4 regions of the Neobacillus sp. FW104-15D2 genome follow, and region 3 is predicted to be linked to each of the others. Evidence: riboswitches for the same ligand, from Rfam matches in the RefSeq annotation. Region 3 holds a riboswitch; each other region holds the start of a gene.

The links. Region 3 has a riboswitch for cyclic di-GMP ahead of AC3WR0_RS17735 (anti-repressor SinI family protein). Riboswitches for the same ligand answer to the same signal wherever they lie in the genome.
Region 1: another riboswitch for cyclic di-GMP. It lies ahead of AC3WR0_RS08875 (hypothetical protein); the one in region 3 lies ahead of AC3WR0_RS17735 (anti-repressor SinI family protein).
Region 2: another riboswitch for cyclic di-GMP. It lies ahead of AC3WR0_RS15285 (methyl-accepting chemotaxis protein); the one in region 3 lies ahead of AC3WR0_RS17735 (anti-repressor SinI family protein).
Region 4: another riboswitch for cyclic di-GMP. It lies ahead of AC3WR0_RS09090 (amidase); the one in region 3 lies ahead of AC3WR0_RS17735 (anti-repressor SinI family protein).

What each region holds. Positions count from the first base shown of each region.
Region 1 covers NZ_JBYTCJ010000008.1:142,706-146,541, reverse strand. Annotated here, with positions in the region: gene AC3WR0_RS08890 (phosphotransferase) at 1-427, opposite strand, end outside; gene AC3WR0_RS08885 (hypothetical protein) at 590-832, opposite strand; gene AC3WR0_RS08880 (hypothetical protein) at 1,077-1,268, shown strand; gene AC3WR0_RS08875 (hypothetical protein) at 1,265-1,654, opposite strand; cyclic di-GMP riboswitch class I at 1,772-1,856, opposite strand; gene AC3WR0_RS08870 (hypothetical protein) at 2,187-3,836, shown strand, end outside.
Region 2 covers NZ_JBYTCJ010000018.1:103,622-107,457, forward strand. Annotated here, with positions in the region: gene selB (selenocysteine-specific translation elongation factor) at 1-1,056, shown strand, start outside; cyclic di-GMP riboswitch class I at 1,461-1,547, shown strand; gene AC3WR0_RS15285 (methyl-accepting chemotaxis protein) at 1,653-3,341, shown strand.
Region 3 covers NZ_JBYTCJ010000023.1:75,342-79,177, reverse strand. Annotated here, with positions in the region: gene AC3WR0_RS17745 (carbohydrate kinase family protein) at 1-276, shown strand, start outside; gene AC3WR0_RS17740 (pseudouridine-5'-phosphate glycosidase) at 276-1,202, shown strand; cyclic di-GMP riboswitch class I at 1,798-1,887, shown strand; gene AC3WR0_RS17735 (anti-repressor SinI family protein) at 1,916-2,074, shown strand; gene AC3WR0_RS17730 (helix-turn-helix domain-containing protein) at 2,154-2,480, opposite strand; gene AC3WR0_RS17725 (type 1 glutamine amidotransferase domain-containing protein) at 2,680-3,195, shown strand; gene map (type I methionyl aminopeptidase) at 3,331-3,836, shown strand, end outside.
Region 4 covers NZ_JBYTCJ010000009.1:19,751-23,586, reverse strand. Annotated here, with positions in the region: gene AC3WR0_RS09100 (amidase family protein) at 1-1,397, shown strand, start outside; gene AC3WR0_RS09095 (hypothetical protein) at 1,443-1,580, shown strand; cyclic di-GMP riboswitch class I at 1,716-1,806, shown strand; gene AC3WR0_RS09090 (amidase) at 1,854-2,747, shown strand; gene AC3WR0_RS09085 (FAD-dependent oxidoreductase) at 2,791-3,836, opposite strand, start outside.

The DNA.
Region 1 (3,836 bases), on a different contig from region 3:
TCAAATACTTTAAAATTTCTTCCTTTTCTTTATCGGTTAAAAGGTTGGTGCCAAGGATGTTCCGGGACAGGTATTCCTTTTGCTGTGGTAAATTATTGGTGGCAATAGTATGGTAAGAGGCTTGTAATTCAGCAAAGAGAGCTGCATTTTTCTTTAAAAACAATGGCCGTGAAGATAGAAGTTGTGTAAAACCCTTGCCGGACATTTTTTCATATAAAATGCCCCATTTTTGATTGAATTCGATTAATTCTCCAATTCCAGGAGAAGGTATACCAAGCTGATGGATTACACTGCTGGTTTCATATTCTCTTTTAATAATATCAAAAGGTATCTTTTCATAAAAAAGCTTTAATACCTTATCCCCTTCATCTCTCCATTCATATACTTCTGCAGTATTCCCTCTCCCAATAAGTTTTCCTGCGGACATTTAATTATCTCCCTCTATACTTTTTCACAAGCAAAAAGCGAAGTTCTGTGATTTAATATATTCCTTTAAATTATCACGATTCCTTCAAATGCATCCTAGTAAAAAATAAAAAAAGAGCGACTTTTTTTGGCCACTCTTTCATAACTTATCTATAAGACAGGTTTAAGCTAATACAAGTAATTCCTCAAGCTTTTCACTAGATATTCTTAAAAATGCACTTTTCAGGTTACTCAAACACTCTTGTTTTATATGATCATTACAGACAAAATCAAAACACAGATCATCCAGTAAAATTTGGTAAGCTTCTTTTAAAGAGCCGTTAAAACTTCCAGCTGCCTTCGATTTTTCCAGGGTATTCAATAATTCTCTTTCAAAATATTCTACTGAACCAAATAAAAAAGTCATTAATCTCTTCCTTCCGTTGCTAAGGTTTGGAGAGGATAGGCTTTCTCACTTTGTATAACCAAAACTTTAGTTAGTCAAAGTCAAAATACCTTTCTCTTCAACCTTAATTCTATTTTTGATTTTATTTCGACATTTACTTACAAAAAAATTGTTTATTAGGTTTAGAACATTAATTATCTGGGTAAAACATACCGTTAGTCACTCAGTGTATAAACATCAAAAGATCTTTGGGGGTCATTTTTGTATGAGCAGAAAAGATAAAAGAAGGTATACCGTCACACTAGGCGGGAAAAGCCAAATACAGCAGGCAGTGATCATCGCTTCAAATGAAAAAGACATGTTAAAAATTCTTAGAAAATATTACAATCACTTAATCACTGATGAAAAAGGAAAAGAGACAGGTAACATTTCCTTTTTAGAATCACCATTAGCTTAAATATCTGCCTTTTTTACCGGATTGATTATTGAACCCATGGATTCCAACAAAATCTTTGCATCTGAATTCAAATAACGTAACGCTTCTTTTTTGATCAGCAGTTTTCCTTTATTCTTTATATAAACCTTTAATCCTCTTATATCAAATCTTGTAGCATATGTGTTAATAACGTTTATTTCTCCTAATTCCTGCCGCGTGAGTGTTTCAAAGTCATTATCCATATTGGTTACTAAAAACTCGAATAATTCCCTCGCGTTTCTTTTAAGCTTACTTAAATGCTGATGAAGATTAGGCATATTTGCTTCAATTAGCTTTCTAGCAGTGACAAAATCTGCTTCATCAGCACTTTTATTTATTTTTTCAATTACTTCCATCAAATGGAACATTTAACTCCCCCTCTACACCTGGTCCAAAAGACCTAAATTTATATTTCCAAAAAAAGTCTACCAAAAAGTTTTGGCAGACTGAGAGGTTAAAAAACAGAAGTTTCTTGTCCCGAACTTTTTGGCGGCCCGACGATCATAGTAAGAATACCTTAGACTCGTGGCTTTGCGTCCTTGCCTTTCAACAAGTTTGCCTTTTACAAATATATAATTTCATCATAAAACTTTCTTCCCAAAAATTCAACAATTTTTGACAAATTTCAAATAATTATTTAAATTAATGGAAAAATTTTAATCTATGTAAATAGAACTTATTATTCTTTTCCTATTTCTTCGCTTTGTTCTCTCTTCTTTTTATATAAAATCCCCCTCACTTATACGGACTAAAGTCCCAATTATTTTGTTTTCCTAATATTACGGAAGTCGAAAAAAATTTTTCCAGCTTATCATTATCTGACATAATTTTCAGTTAACAACATATTATAATTCCCCTGTAATCCTTTATATGAGCAAATTAGTTCACAGGGGGAAAAATATGAAGAAGAAAAATCGCAATAAACGAAGCAAAGTAAAACAAATGATACTGGCTGGAGCTCTAGTCACCTCGACTGTATATACAGGATTTGGCGGAAGCCTTATCTCTCCCTTTTCTGCAAAAGCAGAAACAAAAAATGTCCATCCCAGGGATCGCGTTGAACAGGTCAACCATCCTTATAATGTAATGAAAGGAAATCCTGCCCCTCAGGCAACTGGGTCTAACCTTCGTTGGTCTCCACTTGGGCCCGGTCCAATTAATGAACCTTTCCATGGGAAGGTTTTAGCTGATTCTGGACGAGTTGCAAGCATAGCTATCTCGGAAACTTCGGCAGGGAAAACCCTTTATCTTGGCTCGGCTGGCGGTGGTGTTTGGTCCTCAACAAATAATGGAAAAGAATGGAGCCCACTTACAGATAACCAGGCCTCGCTGGCAACTGGAAGTGTTGCTGTAGATCCCAATAACCCAAGTGTTATCTATGCTGGTACGGGTGAACAGCACTTTAGCGGAGATTCACGTTATGGAAAAGGAATTTTGAAGTCAGTAAATAGCGGTAAAACGTGGACGCTTTTTGGAACAGATACTTTCGGGACACAGCATATCGGAAAAGTTGCTGTAGATCCAAGCAATTCTTCTAATGTATGGGTCGCAGCTGATAATGGTCTGTATTTATCAACAGATAACGGCCATAATTATAAAAAAGTTTTTGGCGGTAGTACTACCTCCACTGGAATTGTTCAAAGAGTTACTGATGTTGTTTTGGATGCGAATTCTGCTGGTACTATTTATGTTAGTATGGGACGTTCAGGATTATGGAAGAGCACAGATGGAGGTGCTACATTTAAACAGCTTGGATCACAAACGGATGGCACCGGCCTTCCTAACTGGAACCCTGCTAATGATATGTACTCTGCCTCCATTGCAGTAGTAGAAGGAAAGGATTCTGCTTCAGATACTATCTATACTTCTTATACGAATGGTCCTGGTGCATTGATGGGTCTGTTTGTAAGCCGAGATGGTGGTGCAAATTGGTCGAAAATTAATAATGTACCAGACTATTTTGATAGTAATGTTTCTTACTATGGCTTGCCGAAGACAGGGTCAGGACAGGGCTGGTATGATAACGCCATCGCTGTAGATCCAACAAATCCTAAACATATCATTTTAGGTGGTATTACTCTAGTAGAAACAACTGATGGTGGACAAACCTGGACACAGCTTGATACATTCTTTACAAATAATTATGTGAACAGTACTCACCCGGACCAGCACAGTATTGTTTTTGACTCAAAGGGAAATGCATATATTGGAAACGATGGAGGAATTTTCGAGAAAACCGCCTCAGGAGAATTCTTAGATCTTAATACCAATCTCAGTACAGCCATGTTCTATCCAGGAATGTCGGTTGCCAATGGCGGAAACCTTATTTTAGGGGGAGCGCAGGACAATGGGACAAGCTTATTTACCGGCACAGCAGGAGCTTGGTCTCAAGTAAGAGGCGGTGACGGTGGTGTGGCCTTTATTGACCCAAGAAATACGAGTGTCATGTATTCGGAAACACAATTGGGCAGCATTGCCAAATCAACAGACGGTGGTAAGCTTTGGTATGGCGCTAGACCAACCTACATTGATGAGGCTGAAAAAGAAGAT
Region 2 (3,836 bases), on a different contig from region 3:
ATAAGAGTGGTTGAGGACCTAGAGCATATCATTAAGCAGCGGATGCCAATAAAGCTTCATATAGGAACAGCAGAGGTGATGGGCCGAATTGTCTTTTTCGACCGGAATGAACTCAAGGAAGAAAATGGGGAAATCCTATGTCAGCTGAGGCTTGAGGAAGAAATTCTCACTAAGCGTGGCGACAGGTTTATCCTCAGACGCCCAAGCCCGCAGGAAACCATCGGAGGCGGATGGGTGATTGACCCACGTGGGAATAAGTACCGATTTGGGGAGCAGACCATTGAAGAACTAGGCAAGAAAAAGGAAGGATCACCAAAGGAACGAATTTCCGCTGCTTTATATGAAGAAAAAAGCCTTCAGCTATCCGAATTAATTAAGCGGACAGCGCTTGATGAGGAGGTTCTCCGGCAGCATTTGCAGGATGAGGATTTCGTTTTATATAACGGAAAAGAGTACACTCTAGGTTCCTTAGTCCATGCGATTGAGGAGGATATTTACGATAGGATTCAGGAGTTTCATTTGGCTAATTCAATGAAAACTGGTTTAAATAAGGCAGAGCTCCTGCAGTCTATGCAAAAAAGGTTCCCAAAATCCTTACTTGATTATGTAGTCGAAAATGGGATTAGCCGAGGAGTTTTTGCAAGAAAAGGACAGTTTGTATCGCTTGCGAGCTTTACTCCGCACGTCCCAAAAAACTGGCAAAAGCGTTCTGAAAACCTCGTTGAGGAACTTAAAAAGGATGGACTTCAGGTACGTTATATTCAGGATTATTTTACGAAGGCAGGAATCCCGGACAATTTGACTTGGGATCTAAGAAAGCTCCTCGAGGATGAGGGTCTTGTTGTCTTGCTTGATGAGCAATTTGCCTATCATGGAGCTATTTTTGAAAAGGCGGTTGCGGACCTTAAGAAGGGAACAGGAAGTGAATTTGAAGTGGGAGATGCCAAGGAAATTCTTGGACTGTCACGAAAATACATGATTCCTTTTCTTGAGCGTCTTGATGCGAATGGCCTAACAAAACGCGCTGAAAGTAAGCGAGTATGGATACAGAAATAAGGATTAAGGCAGGGCCCGATAGCGGCCCTGCTTTTTTAAGTTTACCAATTTTATTAAGCCACGAGGACAGGAAAAGGAAGACTTCGTCAGTTTAAACAAGGAGATTTTTTAGGAAGCCTAGTCAGGCGAAAAGCACAGTACAAGAAAGACATAGTTAGTTTAACATCGTACGAAGGAGCCTTTTTGAGGATGTGCCGTGATAAACAAACTAGCGCTCCGCCAAAAGGGCTTGGCGAATGCCATGTTTTCTATGAAGGCTTAGCCGTAAATCCTAAAACACAACACTATGCTATAAAGTGGAGGTTTTTTCCTCACTATCCAATATTGTATTCTTTTTGGTAAATGTTATAATTACAATTGTCTGTGAAAAAAGGACTATAAAAATGACATAAATTAAATAATGAACTAGAAAAAGGCAAACCTGTCTAAAGGCAGCGGCGCAAAGCTATAGGGGCTAAGGGGAATTTGTCTATGCCAGCCAGCATGCCGAATAGTTTCGGATGAAGCTATTCTTTTTGGGATGGCTTTTTAGTGTGGATTTAAGTTTTTTAAATAATATATAACAGCAAGGAACAGACAGAAAGGGAATGGTTTTATTGGTTACAATCAGCAGAAAGTTGTACAGTGGTTTTTTGGCTATTTTAATCCTGATGGGAGTTATTATCTCACTTGGTTTTTACGAGATTTCGAGAGTAAATGATTCTTATGAAAACTTATTACAGGACCGGGTTGATAAGGTGCTTCGTGCAAAGGATATGGTTATAGCCGTTAGGGAACGCCAGGTCGCTGGAAGAGGCTATCTTTTAACAGGAAATCTTGAAGATAAACTCAGTTTTCAAGACTTGCAAAAGGAATTTCAAAAATCGAGCAAAGAATTAGATGCTAAACTTAAAACAGCTAAAGGCAAAAAGCTTCTTAAGGAAATTATTGAAATAAATAAAGAATATGATGACTTAATGGAAAGAGCTTTCAATTTGAAAGACGAAAATAACACGAGAGCGTATACTACTATCGTTTCTATTGAAACCCCTCCAGTAGTGGAAAAGTTTGCTGCAAAGTCAGATGAATTTATTAATTATCAAAACAGTATGCTAGCAAGCCAACGTAACGCAGTAGAAGAGGGAACTAAAGCTACTCAATTTTGGATGCTCCTGATTGGTATTATTTCTCTGGCTGTTGGTCTGGTTGTTGCCTATTCTATCAGCAGGGTCATCTCCCGCCCGGTTAAGAGAATGGCCGTTGTTGCTGAACAAATTGCTGGCGGAGATCTTACTGTTGATTTTATTAAAATTAAGAACAATGATGAAATTGGCCAGCTGGCGAACTCATTTAATAGTATGGGCGAGAATCTTCGCCAATTAATCCGTCATGTGTCGTCCACATCTGAACAGGTAGCTGCTTCCGCTGAAGAGTTAATGGCTAGTGCAGATCAAACTGCCAGAGCAACTGAACAGGTTACGATGTCCCTCCAGGATGTGGCTGCTGGAGCAGAAAAACAGGTTAGCAGCCTGGATGAAAGCTCTAATGCAGTAAATGAAATGACCATTGGCGTCCGTCAAATTGCAGCAAGCGCTCAAAATGTTTCAGACCATATGGGAGAAACTTCTGAGGCTGCCCAGCTTGGCGGAGAAGCTGTTCGTGATGCCGTTCAGCAAATGGGAGAAATCAATAAAACGGTCACTGACTTAAACCAAGTTGTTAAAGGACTTGGAGAACGTTCCAAGCAAATTGGACAAATTGTAGACGTAATAACAGGCATCGCCTCCCAAACCAACCTCCTTGCGTTGAATGCTGCAATAGAAGCGGCAAGGGCGGGAGAACAGGGGAAAGGATTTGCGGTGGTGGCAGACGAGGTAAGGCAGCTTGCCGAACAGTCTGCTGCTTCAGCCCGCCAAATTGCGGGATTAATTCAATTAATTCAATCCGAGACAGATCATGCTGTTAACTCGATGACGCTTACAACGCGGAAAGTAGAGGAAGGAATTAAAGCTGTAGACCATACCGGAACATCATTCAAACAGATTCAACTCTCTGTAGAACAGGTTGCCTCTCAGATTGTGGACGTATCTTCGGCCACGCAGCAAATGGCGGCAGGTGCAGAACAAATAGCAGGAAATATGGACACCATCTCAAAAATTTCAGAGGAATCGGCAACTGCCAGCCAAATGGTTTCCAGCTCTGCGCAGGAACAGCTTGCAAGTATGGAGGAAATTACAGCTTCAGCGAATTCACTAACCAATATGGCAGTAGAACTGCAGGAGCTAATCGGGAAATTTAGAATTTAAAAAAGAAGGCTGTCAAAGCCTTCTTTTTTACCGGGCCGAACCCTTACGGCCGATCTTGAAGGGGGATTTTGATAGAGATAAAGAACTTTTCGATAGAAACGAAGAACTTTTTAGAGGAATTGAAGAAATTTTTGAAAAAAACGTAGAACTTTTTAAAAGAAATGAAGATTTTTAGAAGAAATGAAGAACTTTTTAGAGGAATTGAAGAACTTTTTAGAGGAATTGAAGAAATTTTTGAAAGAAACGAAGAACTTTTAATAGAAACAAAGCTTTTTTAAAGGAAATGAAAAACGACGTGAAAGAAATGCACGAATTTTAAAAAGAAATGCACGAATTTTTAAAAGAAATGCACTATTTTTAATAGGAAATGCACGATTTCAAGATGGAAATGCACGATTTCGAGCAAGGAATGCATGTTTTTTAAAAGGGAATGCACGAGTTTGACTCAAAATGCATGACCTAATCGGCTTATGCACGAAAATTCGTGTAAATGCA
Region 3 (3,836 bases):
AAGGGATTGATTTACTTTACCAAAAATGGAGAGGCAGGCGTTCTTCACTCTCCATCTGTTCCGGTAATGGATGTAACGGGAGCAGGAGATGCACTAATAGCCGGAATCCTTTATGCATTTACAAAAGGAATTGATATGGAGAATTGCTGTAAAATTGGAGCCGCTTGTTCGATTATTACTTTGCAGTCTATAGAAACAGTTAGTTCAAAATTAACATCTCACGAACTTCAGGAAACGTTTCGCAAATTTTTTAGCAAGGGGGTAATCAAACATTGATAAATAAATATTTAACCTATTCAGATGAAGTAAAGCAGGCGAAAGCTGCAGGAATGCCAATTGTAGCACTTGAATCCACTATTATTTCACACGGTATGCCTTATCCTCGCAATGTGGAGACTGCAAGGGAAGTTGAAGAGATTATCCGAAACAATGGTGCTGTACCGGCCACAATTGCCATAATAGATGGAAAAATTAAAATTGGTCTCTCTGAAGACGAGCTTGAATTTCTAGCTGTGAGCAAGGATATTGAAAAAGCAAGCAGAAGGGATCTTCCTTATCTTCTTGCAACTGAAAAACATGGTGCTACTACAGTTGCTGCTACAATGATTTGCGCGCAGCTTGCAGGTATTGAAGTATTTGTTACAGGCGGCCTTGGAGGTGTGCATAGGGAAGCTGAAAAGACGATGGACATTTCAGCAGATTTACAGGAACTAGCTAAAACCAATGTAGCAATAGTATGTGCGGGTGCGAAGTCGATCCTTGATCTTGGGTTAACAATGGAATATTTAGAGACTCAGGGTGTGCCTGTAGTTGGATATCAAACAGAAGTACTTCCGGCATTTTACACAAGAACCAGTCCTTATAAGGTCAATTTTAAGATTAACTCATCTGAAGAGGCGGCTAAGCTTATACGGGTGAAGTGGAACCTTGGACTGGATGGTGGTGTTGTAATTGCAAATCCAATACCTGAAGGTGCGGCGCTGGAGGAACAATATATTAATCAAATTATAGAGACCGCTTTAATAGAGGCAAATGAAAAAAGGATTAAAGGAAAAGAAGTTACTCCATTTTTATTAAAAAGGGTAAAAGAACTGACTGAAGGTAAAAGTCTCGAAGCAAACATAGCTTTAGTCAAAAACAATGCGGAAATTGGAGCCAAAATTGCTGTTGAATTGAAAACTCAAGATATAAAGCTCCTGTAAGGGGCTTTTTTTGTATGGATTTTTTTGGAATGGCTCTACCCTGAACTAACTTTGGAACACTGTTAGTTATTTCATACTGCCAATTTTTTTGCATGGAGGTATGTCTGATTATTAGGGAATTGGGAGGGGCGGCACTTCTCGAAATCGCATTTAGGATTATTGGAGGATGCTAGTTCTATGTCCTGTGGAAAAATGGGCTGGTAACCCTGGAATGAGGGACGATGAGAAAGCCTGACATTTTGTCCGCGAAAAGCAAGCGCTGGGAGTGGAAATCAACATGAAAGATTAACAAGGTCTAAAAAATTTTGAGAAAATTAGGAATAAAGTAATGATTTTTTTACAATTGGCTGGTTATTTTAAAGTTGAGTCGACGAAAAATTTAACTTTTTTAACAAATTAGATTGTAAATAAGCATATTTTACTAAAAAGTAAAAAAACTATGACAGTAATTTGGTGAATATTGAAACAATTTGTATATAACTTACTGGATATTTGTGACAAAAAGCAACACAGTACGAAAAAAGAACTATATATAATAAACATACCGATAATACTTAAGTATGTAAGCAAATTTAATAATTAAATCAAACAATAAAGCAGAAAAAGGCAAACCCGTTGAAAAACTGGGACGCAAAGCTGCAGATCTAAGGCAGAGAGTAACTGTTAGGATGGCTGAGCTGCCTGGAATACGATTGTATTTTAGGGGTGGAAAAGTGGTAAAAACAATGAAAATGGTTGAAGGCTTAGATCAGGAATGGATGGATCTAATATTGGAAGCACGCAACTTGGGGATTGAAATGGAAATGGTAAGAAATTTTTTCAAGCAAAACGGAACAAAAGAGTTAGTTGCAGTGAGTGAAAACAATCAATAAGCCATTTTTCTGCCAGAAAGCACTTATTTTATTATTAGTGATAGTAACACAATAAAAAGAGGCTTGCCAATGGCATGCCTCATTTGTTTGGTTGATTAATACGCCATCTATTAAATTCCAGGAATTCGCGAAATTGATCTTTAGAAACACCAGAGCTCATAGCTTCTTTTACAAGCTTCATCCATTCAGAGTCAAGGTCATCTGGGTTCATTTCATCATGAATGAAATGATCAACAGGAACATGCAGCACAGCTGCAATTTTTTCAAGAAATTGAATGGAAGGATTCCTCTGTAGGTTTCTTTCCAAAGAACTTATATAGGATTTGGCAACACCTGCCTGTTCAGCTAGTTCAGATATTGACATTTTCTTTTCTAACCTGAGTTTTTTTACTCTGTCACCAATCATTTATCTCACTCACCTTATTTTCTCTATATTAATCATGATAACAAATAGAAACAAAAAGTTCCATATTAAGAACGAAAATGGTAATGAAAATTAACTTCTTACATAAGCAGTAACTGTTTTTTTAAAATAAAATTCTGTTTTAAATACGAGAGCAGAGGGAAAACAATAACTGAACTTATTTAAAAGGAGCTGACACCATATGCCAAAGAAAATCGCTTGTTTAATTACATCCATGTTTGAGGACTCAGAATATAGCGAGCCGGCAAAAGCATTTCAGGAGGCTGGGCATGAAGTAGTGACCATTGAAAAGGAAACTGGCAAAACAGTTCAAGGTAAGCAGGGAAAAGTTTCTGTTAAAATCGATAAGAGTGTTGATGAAGTTTCCCCTGAAGATTTCGATGCGCTATTTTTACCAGGAGGATTTTCTCCTGATATTTTAAGAGCAGATGAACGGTTTGTTAATTTTACAAAAGCATTCATGGACGCAAAAAAGCCTGTTTTAGCTATCTGTCATGGTCCGCAGCTTCTCATAACAGCTAAGACACTTGATGGCAGACATGTAACGGGCTATAAATCCATTAGGGTGGATCTTGAAAATGCAGGAGCAACTTTTTCAGATGAGGAAGTGGTTGTTTGCGGAAACCAGCTTGTAACAAGCAGAGATCCTAACGATATTCCTGCCTTTACTCGGGAATCTTTAAAGCTACTACAATAATTCGTCGCCAATCCCCCCAGTATGGGGGGATTTTTTATTTTTTTTTTGAAATATTGCTTCACAAAGGCTAATATTAAAGAGGAATTCCATACAATAGGATAGTAGATAGCGGCAAGTCAGAAAGGCGTGAAATGAATGATAGTCTTAAAATCTCAGCGTGAGATTGAATTAATGAAAAAGTCTGGAGAGGTTTTGGCAGCCACTCATCGGGAAATCGCTAAGATGATTAAACCCGGAATCACTACCTGGGAAATTGAGGAGTTTGTTGATGAATTTCTAAAGGAAAATGGGGCAACACCGGAGCAGAAGGGATATAAGGGGTATAAATATGCTACCTGTGCCAGCCTAAATGATGAAATTTGCCATGGCTTTCCTCGGAAATCACCGCTCAATGAAGGCGATATTGTAACAATTGATATGGTAGTAAACCTAAATGGTGCTCTTTCGGATTCTGCATGGACATATGCGGTAGGAAAAGTTTCAGAAGAAACACAACGTTTGTTAAATGTAACAAAAGAAGCTTTATATAGGGGAATAGGGGTCTCTGTCGAAGGCAATCGTGTTGGAGATATCGGCCATGCCATTCAAACCTATGTGGAGGCAGAGGGTTTTTCAGTCGTACGCGACTTTATTGGCCACGG
Region 4 (3,836 bases), on a different contig from region 3:
TGGAGCAGGGTGAACTTACCTCAAAGGAATTAACTTTGATTTATTTGAACAGAATTTCAGAGTTTGACCAGGGGAAAATCAATTCTGTGCTTCAAATTAATCCTGATGCGCTGCATATGGCGGAAGCATTTGATGCGGAAAGAAAGGAAAAAGGTCCGCGCAGTGCCCTTCATGGAATTCCAATTCTAATCAAGGCTAATATAGATACAGCAGATAAAATGCATACAAGTGCCGGCTCGCTAGCTTTAAAGGACTCAATTGCCCAAAGAGATTCTTTTGTGGCAGAACAGTTAAGAAAAGCAGGTGCCGTTATTCTGGGTAAAACGAATATGACAGAATGGGCAAATTTTATGGCCGAAAATATGCCTAGCGGCTACAGCTCATTGGGCGGCCAGGTGTTAAATCCATATGGACCAGGAAAGTTTGATGTAGGCGGTTCAAGTGCCGGCTCAGGTGCTGCAATTGCTGCCAATTTTGCAGCGGGGGCGGTTGGAACTGAAACTTCTGGTTCCATTTTAGAGCCTGCATGCCAAAATTCTATTGTGGGGATTAAGCCAACTGTAGGGCTTGTTAGCAGAAGAGGAATTATCCCAATTGCACACTCCCGGGATACAGCGGGACCAATGGCAAGGACCGTGGAGGATGCTGCGATTCTCCTTAATGCCTTAACTGGAATAGATGTGGAGGACCCTATTACCCGTACAAACCCGCTTTCAGGAGCAGACTTTTTAAAAGGTCTTAATAAAGGAGGGCTTAAAGGAAAAAGAATTGGTGTTGCCCGTGACGGTTTTATGGATTATTTAAGTGACGATAAGAAACAAGTATTTGAGGAAGCTATCGGAATTTTAAAAACCACTGGTGTTGAGCTTATAGAAGATATCACCATACCTTCCGTAAAAGCTCCGTGGAGTTATGATGTTCTCACTTATGAGTTTAAAGCCGATTTGAATGCGTATCTAAATACTTTGCACCCATCCGTAACAGTCCGTTCCCTGGCTCAGCTTATTGAATTTAATCAAAAGTATGAAGAAAAAATGCTAAAGTACGGCCAGGCGGTGCTCCTCGAATCGGAAGCGACAAGTGGTTCTTTGACAGAAAGCGCTTATGTTAAATCATTTGAATATGATATTTACCACGCAGGAGAACTGGGTATTGATTTTGCAATAAAGGAAAGCAATCTTGATGCGATTTTGTTCCCGGGGGAAGAAGCATCCCATATAAGCGCAAAAGCAGGATATCCATCCGTAGCAGTTCCAGCCGGCTACACGACTGAAGGTGAACCTTTTGGCGTCACTTTTTCGGCTGGGGCATACACCGAGCAGCAATTAATTCAATTCGCATATGCATTTGAACAAGCAGCCATGAAACGGAAAAAGCCGGCACTCTGTATGGAATAACCTATACCGATTTAAAACATACTACCTTTAAAAGGAGGGGTATGTATGGGACGCGTTAAGCTTGGAAATAGAAATGCGCAAATAAATAACAGTAAGAAAAAAGGAAGAACTAGTTCAGAGCTGGTAGAGTTTTCAACCGGTGATGACCAGAAAAGACCTCGTCCAAACGGAAATAGCCGATAAAAACCAGCCTCCCTTTTTAACGGGAGGCTTATTTTTGTCCAATATTAAAAAAATCTTCCTTTTAACCCAAATATCGACAATGATAAGCATTTAGACTTATTTCTATGTAAATATATAGGAATTATAATATCAATAACACGAAAAAGGCAAACCTGCTGAAAAGCAGGGACGCAAAGCTATGGGCCTACTCATTCTTTGGAGGAATGTATGGCAGCCGGCTGCCGGGCTCCTTTTGGGGATGTCCCAAACAATCCAGAAGGAGTGGAGAAATATATGAAAAGCATTAAAAAAGTCCTGGGATTATTAGCTATTGTTATGACAATTATCGGATTGGATTTCTCTTCATTACAATCAAAAGCACATGCCATGCAGGAAGTGCCCCGCTCTACATGGCTCTGGAATACCTCGCTAATTAAAACTCAGCCTGACGGTATTCTTTTATTTTTGCAGCAAAAGGGTGTTAAACAGGTTTACCTCCAGGTTGACCAAAGCATGCCGATTAGCTATTATCAGTCTTTTATCGGAAAGGCTTCTGCTAATAATATTCAGGTTCATGCGCTTGATGGAGAACCGGATTGGGCCTCAGCTGCTGGGATAACGAAAATGGATACTTTTTTAAACTGGCTGCAAAATTATCAGCGCCAGACATCGTCATCACAAAGGTTTGCTGGAATTCATTTAGATGTCGAACCATATTTGTACAAAGGCTGGACCTCTAACTATAAAGGTACTGTATTGGATTACCAGACGGCATTAACTAAAGCAAAAAACTTCGCAAAACAACAAGGGATAGTTATAGGAGCAGATATCCCGTTCTGGTTTGATGAACAGAGCTATTCCAATAAATATGGAAAAGGCTCTCTTGCGAAATGGGTTATTCAAAATACAGATATACCTACAGTCATGGCTTACCGTGATCTCGCTGAAGGTTCGAATGGAATTATAGCCCTCATTAAAAATGAGATGCAAATCGCTTCAACCCTTGGAAAAACCATTGCTATCGGTGTGGAGACAGGACAAACGACAGAAGGCAGCCAGGTAACCTTTTATGAAGAAGGTGAAGCGGTTATGAATACGGAATTAGGTAAGGTCCAAAATGCTTATTCCGGTTCTAATTATCTCTTTGCTATTCATCACTACCAAAGTTGGGCTGATATAAAGCAATAATTTAAAAAACAGCCAGAGCACATTCTGGCTGTTTTTTATACCATTAATCCTCTTCTAGAGGATTTTTTAATGCCACCAGCGCCGGGCCTTCGACTACTTCCCCGGAGTAAGCGAAACGCGAACCATGGCAAGGGCAGTCCCATGTTTTCTCTGCATGATTCCATTCGCATTCACAGCCTAAATGAGTACAGGTTGTATCCACGAGATATAGTTTCCCGCTTTCATCTCTATATCCGCCGGCTCTTTTACCGTTATGCATGACGACGGAGCCTTCGCCATTTTTTAAATCTCCCGCATCCTTAGGCACAAGCTCAAGCTTTCCTTTTAATAAATGTCCCGCTACAGCGGCATTATATGACACTGCTTTTTGCAGGCTTGGGTCAGCTTTAAACCTTGATGGAGTGTATAGATCTTTATAGGGATTTTCTCGGTCCATGGCAAGGTCTGTTAAAATATGGCCTGCCAGAATTCCAGTTGTCATACCCCATTTCTTATAGCCCGTTGCTACAAGAATATTTTCTTTATTGTCAGTAATATGACCTATATATGGCACTTTATCTAGGGTTTTTAGATCCTGGGCTGACCATCTGTAGGAATAGCTGTCTATTCCAAAAGTATCCTTGGTAAACTGCTGTAAAGCATTATAGTGAGTAAGGGTGTCCTGGCCTGTTCCAGTTCTATGGTTTTCGCCACCAATAACCAGTAATTTCTCTCCATTTTCCCCGTATGGTGTATAACGGATGGAGCGGGAAGGATCGTCCGCGCTGATATACATTCCGCCCGGGTATTCCTGGTCTGTTTTAACACCGATCGCATAGGACCTTTCCGCATACATCCTGGCAAAATACATCCCCATACCATCAAAGAAAGGGAAGTGGGAGGCAACAATGACTTTCCTTGCTGATACTCTATGGCCATCCTTTGTAACGACTTTTGGCCGGCTGCTTTCGATTTCCTCGATTTCCATGGCAGTAGTGTTTTCATAAACTTGACATCCCATTTTAACGGCCTCGTTTAAAAGGCCCTTCATAAACTTTAAAGGATGGTATTGTCCTTGATTCTTCATATAAAGAGCATTTTTAATTTCAA